2 regions of the Brevibacillus sp. DP1.3A genome follow, and region 2 is predicted to be linked to the other one. Evidence: riboswitches for the same ligand, from Rfam matches in the RefSeq annotation. Region 2 holds a riboswitch; the other holds the start of a gene.

Region 1 (7,510 bases), 2.9 Mb from region 2:
CAAGAAATACAGCAGCCACATCTGTCCGACCGCACCTTGTGAGCCTGTTGCCTGATAGATTAACCAGCTATTGGCGAGGGTACCGAGTGAGGCGCCGAGTTCTGATATGAGCTGACCGAAAAGAATCCAACGATAAGAACGCTGCTGCCAGACAGAGGCTTGTACCGCAGTTTGGTTCATGGGGTGCTCCTGTCCAGGAATTCATCCCACATCAGGGGGAGCTTGTCCAGCGTATGACGGCGGAGTCTGTAACGGGAGCCTGCCGTTTCAACGAGATGGGCAGACCGCAGCATGGACAGGTGATGGTGTACTGTCGATTTCGCCATGGAGAGTTGATCTGTTATCTCTTGCAGACTCAGGTCCTTTTCCGCCAGCATTTTGACCATGCGCAGCCTATGCTCATCACCGAGTGCTTTTAAGGCTTGCACCAGTGAAGGGGGTGGCTGATTAGGATCTACAGCATCGTGCAAATTTTCGTCGGCAACAGGGTAATAAAAAATTTTCGTCCCGACAGCATCGGCCTGTACGGTCCACGGGCGATAGATCGCTTGTGGAATCAGCAGTACGCGTGTCACGGCAGGCTCAGGGAGGTAGCTCGATCCCGTAGCATACTCTACCAAGGCTTCCGGGTTGAACTTTCCTAGCTTGCTTTGCTTTTGCGCCCAATCCCTTTCTAGCATGCGAACGATTTCTTCCTCACGCGGCTTGATATGAGTGATATACCAGCCTTCCATCAATCGGAGAATATGACTCCGCAGCTCTTCTGCATCAACGGAAGTAATATGTCCGATATACGCTTCAAAAAAGAGGTGCGCACGGCACGCTTCCTGCAAAACGGTGCAATCCTCCTTGCTTCCTTGTGCAGCCTTTCGACGTGCTTCCTGCATATTTTCACCAAGATAAGGGAGGGCCTCATATCGGAGCTGTTCTGTTGAGAGCTCTCTGACATAGGAGAGAAATGAATCCACATCTGTGAAAGGGCAAAGATCGAGCAGTTGCAAAAGCGTCTTCCACGTGTTGTGCTCCTTCGCATAGTCGACTTCTTGCCGTACAGAGGGTGACAGCTCGTCCAACAGTTGACGCCAGTAGGCAGGAGGGTGTTCCATCGTGTGATGCAATTGATCGTAGGTAGCGGCAGCGATTCCCAAGGCTGCTTCGAATAAAGGAGAATACGAGATCTCCACGCGATATGTTGTCCGTTCACTTCCGATATTTAAAACTTTCACGTCTATCCACTCTCCCAAAATTTTCTTGAATGATAATATTATAAAAATACCGAATGAAAAGTTCAATTATTTTCGAACGAAAATAAAAAAGTAAAAGAAGAATCACAAACCTCTATCCAAAGAGATCACGTGATTCTTCTTTTCTTGTAAAGGTATGTTAACCTACCGTAGATAATTGCAACGCACGCTGCAAGGCTTGCTCCAGATCAGAGATGATATCGTCGATCGATTCTGTGCCGACGGAGAGGCGAATGAGTCCCGGAGTCACTCCGGCTGCTGCCTGCTCTTCTTCTGTCATTTGCTGATGTGTTGTGCTAGCTGGATGAATGATGAGTGACTTGGAGTCCCCGACATTTGCGAGATGGGAGAACAGCTTCACTGATTCGATCAATGTTTTTCCTGCCTCAATGCCACCGCGAATTCCAAAGGTCAGGATCGCGCCAGCACCTTTTGGCAAATATTTTTGTGCCAATTCATGCTGGGAGTCTGACTCCAGCCCTGGATAGCTCACCCACTCTACGGCAGAGTGATTGGTGAGGAATTGAGCTACTGCCAAGGCGTTCTGGCTATGCCGCTCGATGCGCAGATGCAGTGTTTCTAATCCTTGCAGGAACAAGAAGGAGTTGATTGGGGCGACAGCCGCTCCGATATCGCGTTGGAGCTGGACGCGCGCCTTGATAATATAGGCGAGTGGACCGACTGCCTCTGTATAGACGACGCCATGGTAGCTTGGGTCTGGTGTAGTCAGACCTGGGAATTTTCCGTTGTTCCAGTCAAATTTTCCTGAGTCTACGATAATACCGCCAATTGCTGTTCCGTGGCCGCCGATGAATTTGGTGGTAGAGTGCACGATAATATCGGCCCCGTGTTCAAAAGGACGGCACAAAATCGGAGTCGCGAAGGTGTTGTCCACGATCAAAGGCACGCCATTTTCGTGAGCAATATTGGCGATCGCCTCGATATCAGCGACATCAATGCGCGGGTTGCCGATCGTCTCGCAAAACACGGCTTTTGTCTTTTCATTGATATAGGCACGGAAATTTTCCGGATTGGATTGATCAGCAAAATGAACCTTGATCCCGAGGCGGGGAAGAGTGTGAGCGAACAGGTTGTAGGTACCGCCGTAGAGGCTGCTGGAAGCGACGATCTCGTCTCCTGCATGCGCAATATTTAAGATGGCGAATGTAATGGCAGCTTGCCCGGATGCGGTCGCGAGTGCGCCTACACCACCTTCGAGCAGGGCAACACGCTTCTCAAACACATCCTGTGTCGGATTCATGATGCGTGTATAGATATTCCCAAACTCTTTTAAGCCAAACAGGTTGGCAGCATGCTCCGTATCACGGAAAACGTAGGAGGTCGTCTGATAGATCGGAACAGCACGTGAGCCTGTTACAGGGTCAACCTCCTGTCCACCGTGTACCGCAAGTGTTTCTGGCTTCCATTGTTGTTGATCGGACATGTCCATCTCTCCTTTTACTATGGGAAATCGGCTAATAAAAAACGGAGCATTCTCCTGAGAAGAAGAAGGCTCCGATCATGCACGGGCTTGTGTTCATCTCTCAGAATCACTGGATTCTGCAGGAATTGGCACCATGCAGCTAGTCTGCTGGTTGCCGGGTTTCGTAGGGCCTGTCCCTCCACCGCTCTTGATGAGAAAAGTTGTTGTCGTAATTGTATGAAAATATCCCCTTGCTGTCAACGCATAATAGTAAGTTATCAGGGAGGTTTTTATGTATATATAGATGAAAGTTGTTCACTCATGCCATTAATTTGTAACGCTTTTGCCTCAAGCTGTTCACATCCCGTGTGGCTACTGTCGCAGCCAAATAGGAGATAATGGTAGAAAATAGGGAGCATGGATGCAGCGTGAAGCCAAGTGCTCTTCGCGTTAGAAAAGTAAAAAAGCGTGTGATATCATGGAGGTGGTTACAACTGATCTGATCGTACATATAGGAGGATAAATAGCGATGAGCCATGGAGTAAAGGAAATGACACCACAAGAGCTGTTGGAAAAGCTGGATGCCAAAGAGGAACTGCAAGTCATTGATGTACGTGAAGTAGATGAGTGGAATGCAGGTCACATTAAAGAGGCTAAGTTGATCCCACTCGGCTTTTTGCCGCACCGTATCGATGAGCTGGATAAGAACATTCCGATTGTGATGGTTTGCCGCAGTGGTGCCAGAAGCAATACAGCTACAGAGTATTTGAGTGCTCAAGGGTATGACGTGGCGAATATGGTTGGCGGCATGCTCGCATGGCCAGGTGAAGTGGAACAGTAAGAAGGTATAGAAACAGTGTGAATGCCTCCCGTGTGTAATCAGGAGGCATCTCGCATGGGACAAGCAGGGAGGAACAACCCGTGAGTGAAGGAACACAATTGCAGCAGGAATCTGCGATGAAAAAACATTGGTTTCCTGTGTTAGCTGGTATTATCCTTTTGGCTATCGTCGGTGTATTTGGTTATAAGTACATGACAGAAGAGAAGATCGAAGTGTTGAAGCCCATCGCGGATTTCACCTTAGACAACAGTGACGGAACAACCTATACATTTAATGAAAGTGCTGGCAAAGTACGACTGGTGGAGTTTATGTTTACCAAGTGCCCGGATATTTGTCCGGCTACTACGTACAACATGGCCAAGCTGCAAGATCAGTTGAAGGAAAAGGGACTGTTCGGAGACAAAGTAGAGTTTATCTCCATTTCCTTTGACCCTGATAACGATACGCCGGAAGTCTTGCAGGAGTACGCAGCCAAGTTCAAGGCAGATCAGAGCGGCTGGAAGTTCCTGCGCGGGGACGCTCAGGCTGTAGAGAAAGTGACGAAGGATTTTGGTCTGATGGTCATGAAGCAGCCAGATGGTTCTTATGCTCATACGGCTCGCATGTTCCTTGTGGATGGAGATGGAAACATGCGCCGCGCGTACGGGATGGCAGCTGACATGGACATGGAAGTCATGATGAAAGAGATGGAACAGCTCGCTGACTAGCGAGTCTCCTCATAGGAGATGTTTACGACATCTTCTGTCTGATTCACGAATTCAATATGAATGAGTAACGCCCACCTGCGATTGCCTTCTTGAAGCAAGAGCTTAAACGTCTCTTCCGACGTGGTGGGCGTTTTTTGTTTTCGTCCGACATGCAGGTAGTCCACAATTTGAGCGTTTGGATATCGCTTCATCGTCTCCTGCATCGCGAGCCTGCCCCATTTTGCATAGGGAGGCTGGGCATAGGTAGGGAACGGCTGAAAGAGGAACAGGAAAAGTACAGTGGAGAGAAGGGGCATCATGTTCCGATAACAATATAGGCGACGAGCGGCTTGCACTTGCTTATCCCTCTCCTTTTCGAAATGGTTTGCCATGTATTTTGAAGACTTTTCGGAATATCATTCGTAGAAAATAATGACAATGAAATGCGGGAGGTTTTCGATGCATTACTTGCTCATTCCCTTATTTGGCCTTCCTATTTTGGTGGGGGTTCTTGCAGTCATTTTTCAAAAGCCTCCTTTCTGGAAAAAATGGGGGCTCACGATTGCTTCTGCCGTATTGATTTACGGAGGCTGCTTCGCTGCGAATGTATATTGGCAAATGAAGTATGGCATTCCGGTGTTACCCACGGAGTCCGACTTGGAGGTATTTTGTTTTTTTGATCATGATGAGAAAACAGTTTTGGAAAATGAACCTCGTTTTTCTATGCACAGCTTTTGGTTTGTTTAGCTTTTTTGCTGCTGCTTTTTTAGGCATGGGGCCCTTTTTGAAAAAGGCGGAGTACGTCACCGTCGTACAAAAAGCAAAAGACCAGTGGAAAGCGGCGAAGATGGACAATGAGAAGCCGATTGATCTCGCCATCGTATACAGCAGACAAGACTGTACCAAAAATTGTGCTGGGTATCCGTATACAAGTCTGATCCTGGTACGGAATCAGTCGGATCAGCCGTTGGAGATCGACTTGAAACTGCGATTGCAAAACAAAAGTGGCGCCGTGTTAAAAGAAATCGAAGCCGTACCACTAAAGCTCTCTTCAGGAGAAATTACGGAGGTATGGACGGGCGATTCCTATGAAAAGCATGACTTTTGGGCGAGGGCAAGTGTCGTTACCGATGAACGAGTTACCGACTTGAAGTATCAGTATTAAATTATTGACCGAAGATGAATGTGTGGAATAGTCAAGACTGGGTGAAACGAACGTCTTACGTTGTGATATAATAAGAATGGCATGCTTGGTTCGGGTTCCCATAATCATGCACGACGATGTTAGGAGGAAAGAGAGTGAGCGACGTTAAGATTTTCGCGATGGGCGGCCTCGGCGAGATCGGAAAAAATATGTACTGCGTCGAGTATGAGGACGAAATCATCATTATTGACTGCGGGGTAAAGTTCCCCGAGAATGAAATGTTTGGTATTGATCTGGTTATCCCGGATATTTCTTATCTGAAGGACAACCAGCATAAGATAAAAGCACTTTTGTTGACGCACGGACATGAGGATCACATCGGAGCGATTCCTTATATTTTACGGCAAATCAAGGTGCCGATTTACGGTGGTCGTCTGACCCTGGGCTTGGTCAAGGCGAAGCTGGAAGAGCACCGTTTGCAAAATGAAGTGAAGCTGATTCCAATTTCGGAAGATACGGAAATTCCTTTTGCCAAGCTGAAGGCGACATTCTTCCGTACGAACCACAGTATTCCGGATTCCCTGGGAGTTGTGCTCTATACACCTGAGGGAATGGTCATTCACACGGGTGACTTCAAGTTTGACATGACACCAGTTGGCCAAACAACGGAGTACGGAAAAATTGCACGCATTGGTGCGAGCGGTGACGTCTTGGCGCTTTTGTCCGACAGTACGAACAGTGAGCGTCCTGGATTTACGATGTCGGAGAGAACGGTAGGGGAAGGGATTCTCGATGTGGTACGCAAAGCGCGTGGACGCATCATCCTGGCTACCTTTGCTTCCAACGTGCATCGCCTGCAACAAGTGGTAGACGCTGCCGAGCAATGCAATCGCAAAGTGGCGGTTATTGGTCGCAGTATGGAAAAGGTTTTCTTGATTGGACAAGAGCTGGGTTACATCCAAATGCCAGAGGGCATGTTGATTGATATTAAGCACATCGACAACTACGCGGACAACCAAGTGCTGATTATTTGCACGGGTAGTCAAGGTGAGCCGATGGCAGCGTTGACCCGGATTGCTTCCGGATCGCACCGTACAGTTTCCATTTATCCAGAAGATACGGTTATCATTTCCGCATCCCCGATTCCTGGGAACACGATCAACGTCAGTCGCACGATAGACAAGCTGTACCGTGCAGGTGCCAACGTGGTATTGAGTCATGCATTTGACATCCACGCATCTGGACATGGCAGCAGTGAAGAATTGAAGCTCATGCTCAACTTCATTCGTCCGAAATATTTCATCCCGATTCACGGGGAATACCGGATGCTCAAGACTCACTCCAAGCTGGCTCAACAAGTTGGGATCGAGGAGAGCAACATCTTTATTATGGACAACGGCGAAGTGCTGAATTGCAACCGCGAAAAAGCGTGGCTCAGCAAAGTACAAGCAGGGATTGTCCTCATTGATGGCAGTGGTATCGGCGACGTCGGAAATATCGTTCTGCGCGATCGCAAGCATTTGGCTGAGGATGGCTTGATGGTCGTGGTTGTCAGCCTCGATATGAAGAACTTCAAAATTTTGACGGGCCCAGATATCGTGAGCCGCGGCTTCGTTTACGTACGCGGTTCGGAATCCTTGATTCAGGAAGCGACACAGCTCGTTCGTGGGCGTCTGCAGGAAGCATTGGATAAGAAAATCAAGGAATGGTCTGAGCTGAAGTCACAGATTAATGAAGTGATCAAGCCGTTCATTTACGAAAAAACAGGCCGTAACCCAATGATTCTTACCATTTTGATGGAAGTGTAGCTCCTGCTTTCTCGGGTAGGCGCAGTCGGGGTATAATAGTAAGTAAGTTGAATACGTGATATAAAGGAGAGGTTGCCCAATGATGTCTTATGAAGCATATATGAGCCAAGTAATTCAACCGATGCGCGATGAGTTGACTCGCAACGGTTTTCAAGAGCTTCGCACTGCTGAAGAAGTAGAGCAAGCACTGCCAAATGCAAAAGGCCTGACACTTGTTGTCGTGAACTCGGTTTGTGGCTGCGCAGCAGGACTCGCTCGTCCAGCAGTTGTACATTCCTTGAATCACGCTACAAAACCGGATAACATCTTCACTGTATTCGCAGGTCAAGACAAGGAAGCGACTGCAAAAGCACGCGAATATTTC
Region 2 (7,510 bases):
TCGGCTATCGTCAGGAAGGCAGCTGGTACGTGCTATTTGGGAACGCTGATTCACAGTCCATGGAAGTGCGATACCCTGCTGAATCAGTCGAAGCTTTATTGGCCGCGATTGAAAGTGAACCGAAGTACAACTGCAACTAACGGGACAAAGACTCTTCTCCACTTACCGAAATGATTCGGAAGTTAGGGGGAGTTTTTTTGTATCAAGGGCATTTCATAGGTAATAAGATGCGGTTTCGTGGGTGATGCAACTTTTGAAAATGATTTCCCGTCAATATTCATGCCCCAAGCAACCAGGGGGATTTTGGCAGACTAGAAGGGGGAACTACCATTGAAAAAGTACATGACCAAGCCCGTATTAGCGGTGGTGACAGCTGCAGGTATTCTTGGCTGCTTGACGCCAATTTTTGCCGATGCAAGCTCGATTGCTAGTCCAAGTGCCACAAAGGTAGTCATGAATGACGAGGGCAAGCAAGTCACACGCTACAATCTGAAAGAACTTGCTCAAAATGATCCAACCACGTTGAACATGCTCTTGAAAAATCAAGCGGACCACTTGTACATCATTGTAGAAGAAATCAACTTGAACACGAAGCTCCAAACGTTTATGGAAGAAAACAAAGCGGAGTGGGAGCGTATCTACAATGAGTACTACAGCGATATTTGGCTGGAAGTGCGCCTAACAGACAATGATGAAGAAATCGTGAGTGTAAATGCCAAGACTGAAAATAACAAGGTGTACATAAAGGGGATTGTGACTTCGGATGTCACCAAAGTGGTTGTGAAAAAGCCGAATTCCGACATCATTGAAGTCGTGCCGACCAACGAGCACTCTTTTACGGTCAGCTTTGAAGCTCCTGATGCATCCTATGAACCGTATGTAACCGTAAGTGCCTATGCAGGCAGCAAGTTGGTTGATAGCGAAAAGGTAAAGATCGTTCCAAAAGCAGAAGAAGATAAGGAAATGATCATCCATACCATGTCTGTATTGGACGCGAAGAAAAAGGAACTAAAAGTAAAAGGAATTGTCAAGCAGGGGGCAGACAAAGTAACTGTCACCTATAATGGCGTGAAAAAAGACGCAAACGTGAAAAAGCTGTGGGATGGTGTAGGGAGCTTTACCGTTTCACTAAAGGATGTACAAGCAGCAAAAGATCAAAAAGCCTTGATCGAGGTTTACGAGGATGGCAAGAAGGTTGATTCCGAATCCGTTCAGGTAGAAATCGTTAACGCTCCTGACAAGGATCAAGCGACCGTATATGCCATCAAGGCGACTGCTGTAAACAATCCTGCCGCCAAGTCCATTCAAGTGAAGGGGACAGTAAGCGGCTGGAATAAAAAGGACGATACGGAATTGTTTGTGATCGCTCCTGACGGGAAGAAAAAAGAGATTAAACCGAATGACAAAGGTGAGTTTTCTTTGACGTTGTCGTACAAGAACCATTCCTTTAGCGCTAAATCGATTCAATTCGCATTGTATGAAGACGATAAGCTGGTTAAGAAAGCTGACGTTGCATTAAGCACAAAAGTCATTGTAGAGCCTGTGAAGCCAACAGACGAGGATAAAGACGATGATGATGACAAAAAGAAAAAAGAAAAAGGGAAGCAGAAAGATAAGCATCCCAACGGCAACGCGTATGGCTATTGGAAAAAGCACGACAAACATCATGTTGACGATAATGACCAGGACGATGATGATCGTGACGACAGAGACTAGTCTCTAGCGTTAAGGTCGCTGCTTGTACGTCTCGACGTACTCCACCAATTGTCTGATGTAATCCCCCAGAATGGGGATGGAAAGAAATTGCGTCAAGAGGGAGCCGAGGAAAGCCAAAACGATAGCAGTACCAATCGTCAACCCCAGACCCCGGGCAAGACCTGCGAGGAAATTGATCCAGAGCAGCTTGCGCGGGGCTGTGTAATTTTGGATCACATCTGCTAGTCGAATATCTTCCAGGAACATCGCAATTTTATGCATCCGCTCATTTACCTTCCGAACTTCCTGAAGCTCTTCAAGTACTTGGTCAATCTGCTGCATGAGGCGGTCTGTAGGCGACAAGCTGTCCATCCCCTTCCATCATTCGGTATCGTTACCTACCAGTCTAGGGAAAAAGACAACCAGAATCAAGGTGAAGAGGAAACGTTTGCCTATCAGCTAAGCGAAGGGTAAAATGAACGTACAAAACGTTTGTTAGGAGGCTTTGAAATGGCTGAAACTGTTTCCCAATCTCTTTCCGAAGATTTATTCAAGCTCTTGCAAAAGGAGCGTTTTGTTACCTTGGGCACAGTAGACCATGAGTCAGGGGCACCATCGCTCAGCTCTTTGTCCTGGACGTATGCTGTCAGCGCCGATATGATTCGTTTTGCCGTGGATAATCGCTCACGTATTCTGGCTAATATTGCGAAGGAACCGCAAGTTGTCCTGCATTTGATCGGTGCCGGCTCGTCTTTCGCCATTAATGGTCGTGCTGTCGTCAAAACAGACCGACTGGAAGGTGTTCCGCTCAAGCTGGCCATGGCAGAAATCAAGATTGAGGCTGTTCGTGATATTATGTTTTACGGTTCCCGTATTTCCGTAGAACCACAATATGAAAAGACGTATGACAAAAACGCGGCAGCGAAGCTGGACAATCAAGTTATGACCGCCTTGAAAGATGCAAATTAACGGGTGGAAATAAATTGTTGACAAGAATCCTGCCGATCCTTTAGTATTAGGGTCAATCAAATTGAATAGCAATCTTCTTATCCAGAGCGGCGGAGGGACTGGCCCGATGATGCCCGGCAACCAATCACCTGTATTTTAACAGGGAGATAATGGTGCTAATTCCTGCAGAGTTATCAAACTCTGAAAGATGAGAAGGATTTGCTTACGGTGACGTAAACAAAGCCTTCTTTCAGAGGAAAGGGGGCTTTTTTGATGCCCTCGTACACAATTGGAGGGAGAGAAACAGACATGAAAATGGAAACGAAATTGATTCAGGCGGGCGTAGGCAGAGACGAAAAAACAGGGGCGGTGAGCTTTCCTGTTTACTATGCAACGGCTTATCGCCATCCTGCCTTGGGTCAGAGCACTGGATATGATTATACACGCACAGCTAATCCTACTCGCACCATTTTGGAGGAGACTATCGCTGAAGCGGAATCAGGGGATGCAGGATTTGCTTGCGCCTCAGGAATGGCTGCTGTTCATACTGTCATGGGTTTGTTTTCCCAAGGGGATCATCTGATCGTTTCACTCGATCTGTACGGGGGAACCTATCGATTGTTCGAGCAAGTGCTCTCTCGTTACGGTCTGACGTTTTCGTACGTGGATTTGCGTGACATTCGTGCACTCAATGATGCGATTCGCCCGGATACAAAGGCCATCTTCGTCGAGACGCCAACCAATCCGCTCATGCAGATTACTGATATTCGAGCAGTAACACAATTGGCGAAACAGCACGGGCTCCTAACGATTGTAGACAACACATTCTTAACCCCGTATTGTCAACGCCCACTAGAGCTTGGTGCAGATATCGTCCTACATAGTGCAACCAAGTATTTGGCAGGACATAACGATGTGCTGGCGGGACTCATCGTAACAAAAGGAGAAGAGTTGTCGGAAAAAATCCGGTTTTTGCACAATTCAATCGGTGCTGTACTTGGACCGCAAGATTGTTGGCTTCTCGTTCGCGGGATGAAAACATTGGCATTGCGGATGGAGCGCCACCAATCCAATGCCTTGATTGTAGCGGAAAAGTTGCGTGAGCATCCGGCAGTGGCGGAGGTATTTTATCCAGGTCTGCCAGAGCATCCGGGACATGAGATCCAGGTGAATCAAGCGACTGGGCATAGTGGGATGGTATCGTTCCGCGTACGTGATGCAGAGCAGGTGGGATTGTTCCTGCAAAATCTGCAAATCGTGTCCTTTGCAGAAAGTCTGGGTGGTGTCGAGTCATTGTGTACGTATCCGGCGACGCAGACTCACGCCGATATCCCGCAAGAAGTCAGAGAGCATGTCGGTGTTTGTGATCGATTGTTGCGACTGTCGGTTGGCATCGAGCATCCAGATGATGTCGTAGCCGATTTGTTTCAGGCCTTGAATGCTAGTTTGGTCGTAGGGGGGAGTGTACGATGAATTTTGCAACCAAGCTCCTCCACGGTTCGACTTGCATTGACCCGTTCACAGGTGCGTCGTCGGTTCCAATTTATCAGGCTTCCACGTTTCATCAGGCTGATATCGATCAGCCAGGTACATTCGATTATGCCAGATCAGGCAATCCGACCAGGCAGGCTTTGGAGGAAGCCATTGCGTCTCTGGAGGGAGGCGCACGTGGTTTCGCGTTCTCATCTGGCATGGCTGCCATTTCCAGCGTGTTCATGTTGTTTTCAGCTGGAGACCATGTAGTAGTGGCGGAAGATGTATACGGTGGCACGTTTCGGTTTTTGACCAAGGTATTGTCGAGAATGGGCATCTCCGTTACGTTCGTGGATGCAACAGATACAGAAGCCGTTCGTGCGGCCATTACACCGGCAACGAAAGGGGTTTACCTGGAGACCCCCTCCAATCCCACCTTAAAGGTGACAGATATTGCAGCGGTTTCTCGTATCGCGAAGGAGCACGGCTTGCTCGTCATTGTCGATAATACATTCCTTACACCGTATTACCAGCGGCCATTGGAGCTTGGCGCAGATGTGGTCATTCATAGTGCAACGAAGTTTATCGGAGGGCATAGCGACGTCGTGGCAGGTCTGGCTGTGACCAGAGAAGCTGCGTTAGGGGAGCAGCTCTACTTTATCCAGAATGGCATGGGAGCGATTTTGGGTGTGCAGGACTGCTGGCTCGTGATGCGTGGGCTCAAAACATTGAAGGCCCGATTGGATGTCAGTACGAAAACAGCCGCGAGCTTGGCTGACTGGTTGTCTTCGCATCCAGAGGTAAGCCGAGTCTACTATACAGGACTGGAGGATCATCCTGGTCACCTGATTCAAACACAACAAGCGACTGGTCATGGGGCTGTTCTTTCTTTTGATGTAGGGAGCCGCGAGCGAGCAAAAGCGTTGTTTGATCGCGTAAAATTGCCGATTGTGGCTGTTAGCCTCGGGGCAGTGGAAACGATTCTCTCCTACCCAGCTACGATGTCACATGCAGCGATGCCTGTTGAGGAAAGAGCTGCAAGGGGAATTACAGATGGTTTGATCAGGCTGTCAGCTGGTTTGGAGGATTTCGATGACTTGGTGGCAGATTTGAAGCAAGCTTTGGATCATTTGCCATCTGAAGCACCCGTCCATAAAGAAAAAGAGGTATTCTCCCGGGCTTAAATTCGGGGGATACCTCTTTTCTTTTAAGGTGTTCCTGTACGATTTGCGTTGATCTTGTTTTGTCCTTGCGGCTCTTTGTGCATGCGTTTTTCTTTTACTTGAGCAGGTGTTTCTTCGCGAGGCTGCACACTGCGCGGTAGTTGCGGTATGATCCGACCTACGATATCCGCTAACTCTTCCGTAATTCCGGCAACAGGATGACCGCGGCGAATATCATCTCTCATCTCCCGTAACCGTTGTACGACGGCGGGGTCTGCGGTTACGACAGCGTTCGCTCCTTGAGGGTCTTCTTTCAGTGCCTCCGCAACCGTATACTTAATGACGCCAACTTCTGGGCGATCCAGATTCGGGTCCACAGTAATACCAACTACGGCATATTTGCCCAAGACCACAGCAGTCGCGCTGTGTACTCTTTTCACACGTGTTGCCAGTTGGACCAGACGATCAGCGGTAGCTTGCGAAGATTGATTATAAGCAGGCTTAGGAGCTGTTTGCTGAACGCGTTGAGTATGAGTGGCATGCTTCGGCTGTGCAGCCTGATTCGCCGGTGGTTTATTGCCCGACATGCATGCTGTAAGCAACAAGCTAAAACCGAGGCAGAAGATCATGATCCGTTTCACAGGCATTCTCCCTTTCCCAGTATTGCCTTCCTTCGTGAGGAGGGCAGGGTTACAAGTATTTTGTTCTGGGCTGCCCATTTTCATTCTGCCAATGGGTCGTCTATCTCTGTCTACCTGAACATAGACTGTAGTACATCACGTCGCCGCATTTGAGCATCCCTCCAAAAATTGCATAAGGTATTTAAGAAGGGGAATAGGAGGCGAGATTTTGAAGAAAATCTACGTACTGGACACAAACGTACTCCTGCAAGATCCTAGGGCGATGTTTTCTTTCGCTGACAATGAAATTGTCATACCAGCTGTCGTATTAGAAGAAATCGATTCCAAAAAGCGGTACATGGATGAAATTGGCCGCAATGCTCGGTACGTATCTCGGCTCTTTGACAGTTTTCGTGAGCTGGGGCAATTGCACACTGGCATTACCCTAGAAACAGGTGGGTTGTTTCGGGTGGAACTGAATCATTCCTCTTTCCACCGCCTTCAGAAACAATTCACGGAAATGAGCAATGACAACCGCATTTTGGCGGTCGCACTAAACTTACAGGAGGAGGAAAACGGAAAACCACAGCCAAGGCCAGTCATTTTGGTAAGTAAGGATGCTCTTATGAGGGTCAAGGCGGATGCATTGAATATTTCCGCAGAGGATTTTCTTTCGGATCGAGTTGTGGGGGAGTTCTCCAGTATTTACCCGGGGTATCAGAAGATGATGGTAGCGTCCGACATCATCAAGGCTTACTACGCGACAAGAAAGCTGCAGCTGGCCTCCTGCTTTCCACGCTATCGCTTTTACCCTCATCAATTTTTAGTGCTGAAGGATGAATGTAACCCATCTATTTCAGCGATTGGAAAAGTCGACTCGGACGGAAAAATGTTAGAAATGCTTGTGTCAGATGATGATCCGATTTGGGGCATCCGAGCCCGTAACGTGCAGCAACGGATGGCAACCGAATTGCTGCTGCGAGATGATATTCCTTTAGTAACCATGACCGGGAAGGCCGGTACAGGAAAAACCTTGCTGGCATTAGCAGCGGGCCTGCTGCAAATCGAGGACCAGCAAAAATACAAAAAACTGTTAGTGGCAAGACCTATCGTTCCGCTTGGAAAAGACATCGGTTATTTACCCGGCGAAAAAGAAGAAAAGCTTCGACCGTGGATGCAGCCGATTTATGATAATTTGGAATATTTATTTAACACAAAGCGCCCAGGTGATCTCGATAAAATTTTGGCAGGCATGGGTAGTTTGCAGGTGGAAGCTTTGACGTATATTCGTGGGCGCTCCATCCCAGAACAATTTATTATCATTGATGAAGCCCAAAACTTGACAAAGCATGAAGTGAAGACGATCCTGACGAGGGTGGGGGACGGTTCGAAAATTGTGCTAATGGGTGATCCTGAGCAGATCGATCATCCGTATCTGGATGAGAGCAACAACGGTTTAACCTACGTGGTAGAAGTATTTAAAGATCAAAAGCTAGCAGGACATATCCAGTTGGAAAAAGGCGAACGGAGTGTGCTCGCACAGCTGGCCGCAGATTTATTGTAAAGAAGATGTATGAAAAACTGCGAGGAGGTCATACTATATTTGTCGAG

The links. Region 2 has a riboswitch for S-adenosylmethionine ahead of HP399_RS11465 (aminotransferase class I/II-fold pyridoxal phosphate-dependent enzyme). Riboswitches for the same ligand answer to the same signal wherever they lie in the genome.
Region 1: linked by a shared signal. The riboswitch ahead of HP399_RS28770 (homocysteine synthase) and the one ahead of HP399_RS11465 (aminotransferase class I/II-fold pyridoxal phosphate-dependent enzyme) in region 2 are both predicted to bind S-adenosylmethionine.

The regions. Positions count from the first base shown of each region.
Region 1 covers NZ_CP085876.1:6,211,183-6,218,692, reverse strand. The annotation lists gene HP399_RS28780 (MFS transporter) at 1-180, opposite strand, end outside; gene HP399_RS28775 (ArsR/SmtB family transcription factor) at 177-1,226, opposite strand; gene HP399_RS28770 (homocysteine synthase) at 1,384-2,688, opposite strand; SAM riboswitch class I at 2,779-2,885, opposite strand; gene HP399_RS28765 (rhodanese-like domain-containing protein) at 3,197-3,508, shown strand; gene HP399_RS28760 (SCO family protein) at 3,589-4,215, shown strand; gene HP399_RS28755 (YqzG/YhdC family protein) at 4,212-4,586, opposite strand; gene HP399_RS28750 (hypothetical protein) at 4,654-4,941, shown strand; gene HP399_RS28745 (hypothetical protein) at 4,979-5,359, shown strand; gene rnjA (ribonuclease J1) at 5,476-7,146, shown strand; gene HP399_RS28735 (BrxA/BrxB family bacilliredoxin) at 7,226-7,510, shown strand, end outside.
Region 2 covers NZ_CP085876.1:2,489,526-2,497,035, forward strand. The annotation lists gene HP399_RS11445 (hypothetical protein) at 1-140, shown strand, start outside; gene HP399_RS11450 (hypothetical protein) at 331-1,716, shown strand; gene HP399_RS11455 (DUF5665 domain-containing protein) at 1,726-2,067, opposite strand; gene HP399_RS11460 (pyridoxamine 5'-phosphate oxidase family protein) at 2,206-2,664, shown strand; SAM riboswitch class I at 2,739-2,858, shown strand; gene HP399_RS11465 (aminotransferase class I/II-fold pyridoxal phosphate-dependent enzyme) at 2,953-4,116, shown strand; gene HP399_RS11470 (trans-sulfuration enzyme family protein) at 4,113-5,300, shown strand; gene HP399_RS11475 (YhcN/YlaJ family sporulation lipoprotein) at 5,324-5,926, opposite strand; gene HP399_RS11480 (PhoH family protein) at 6,129-7,463, shown strand.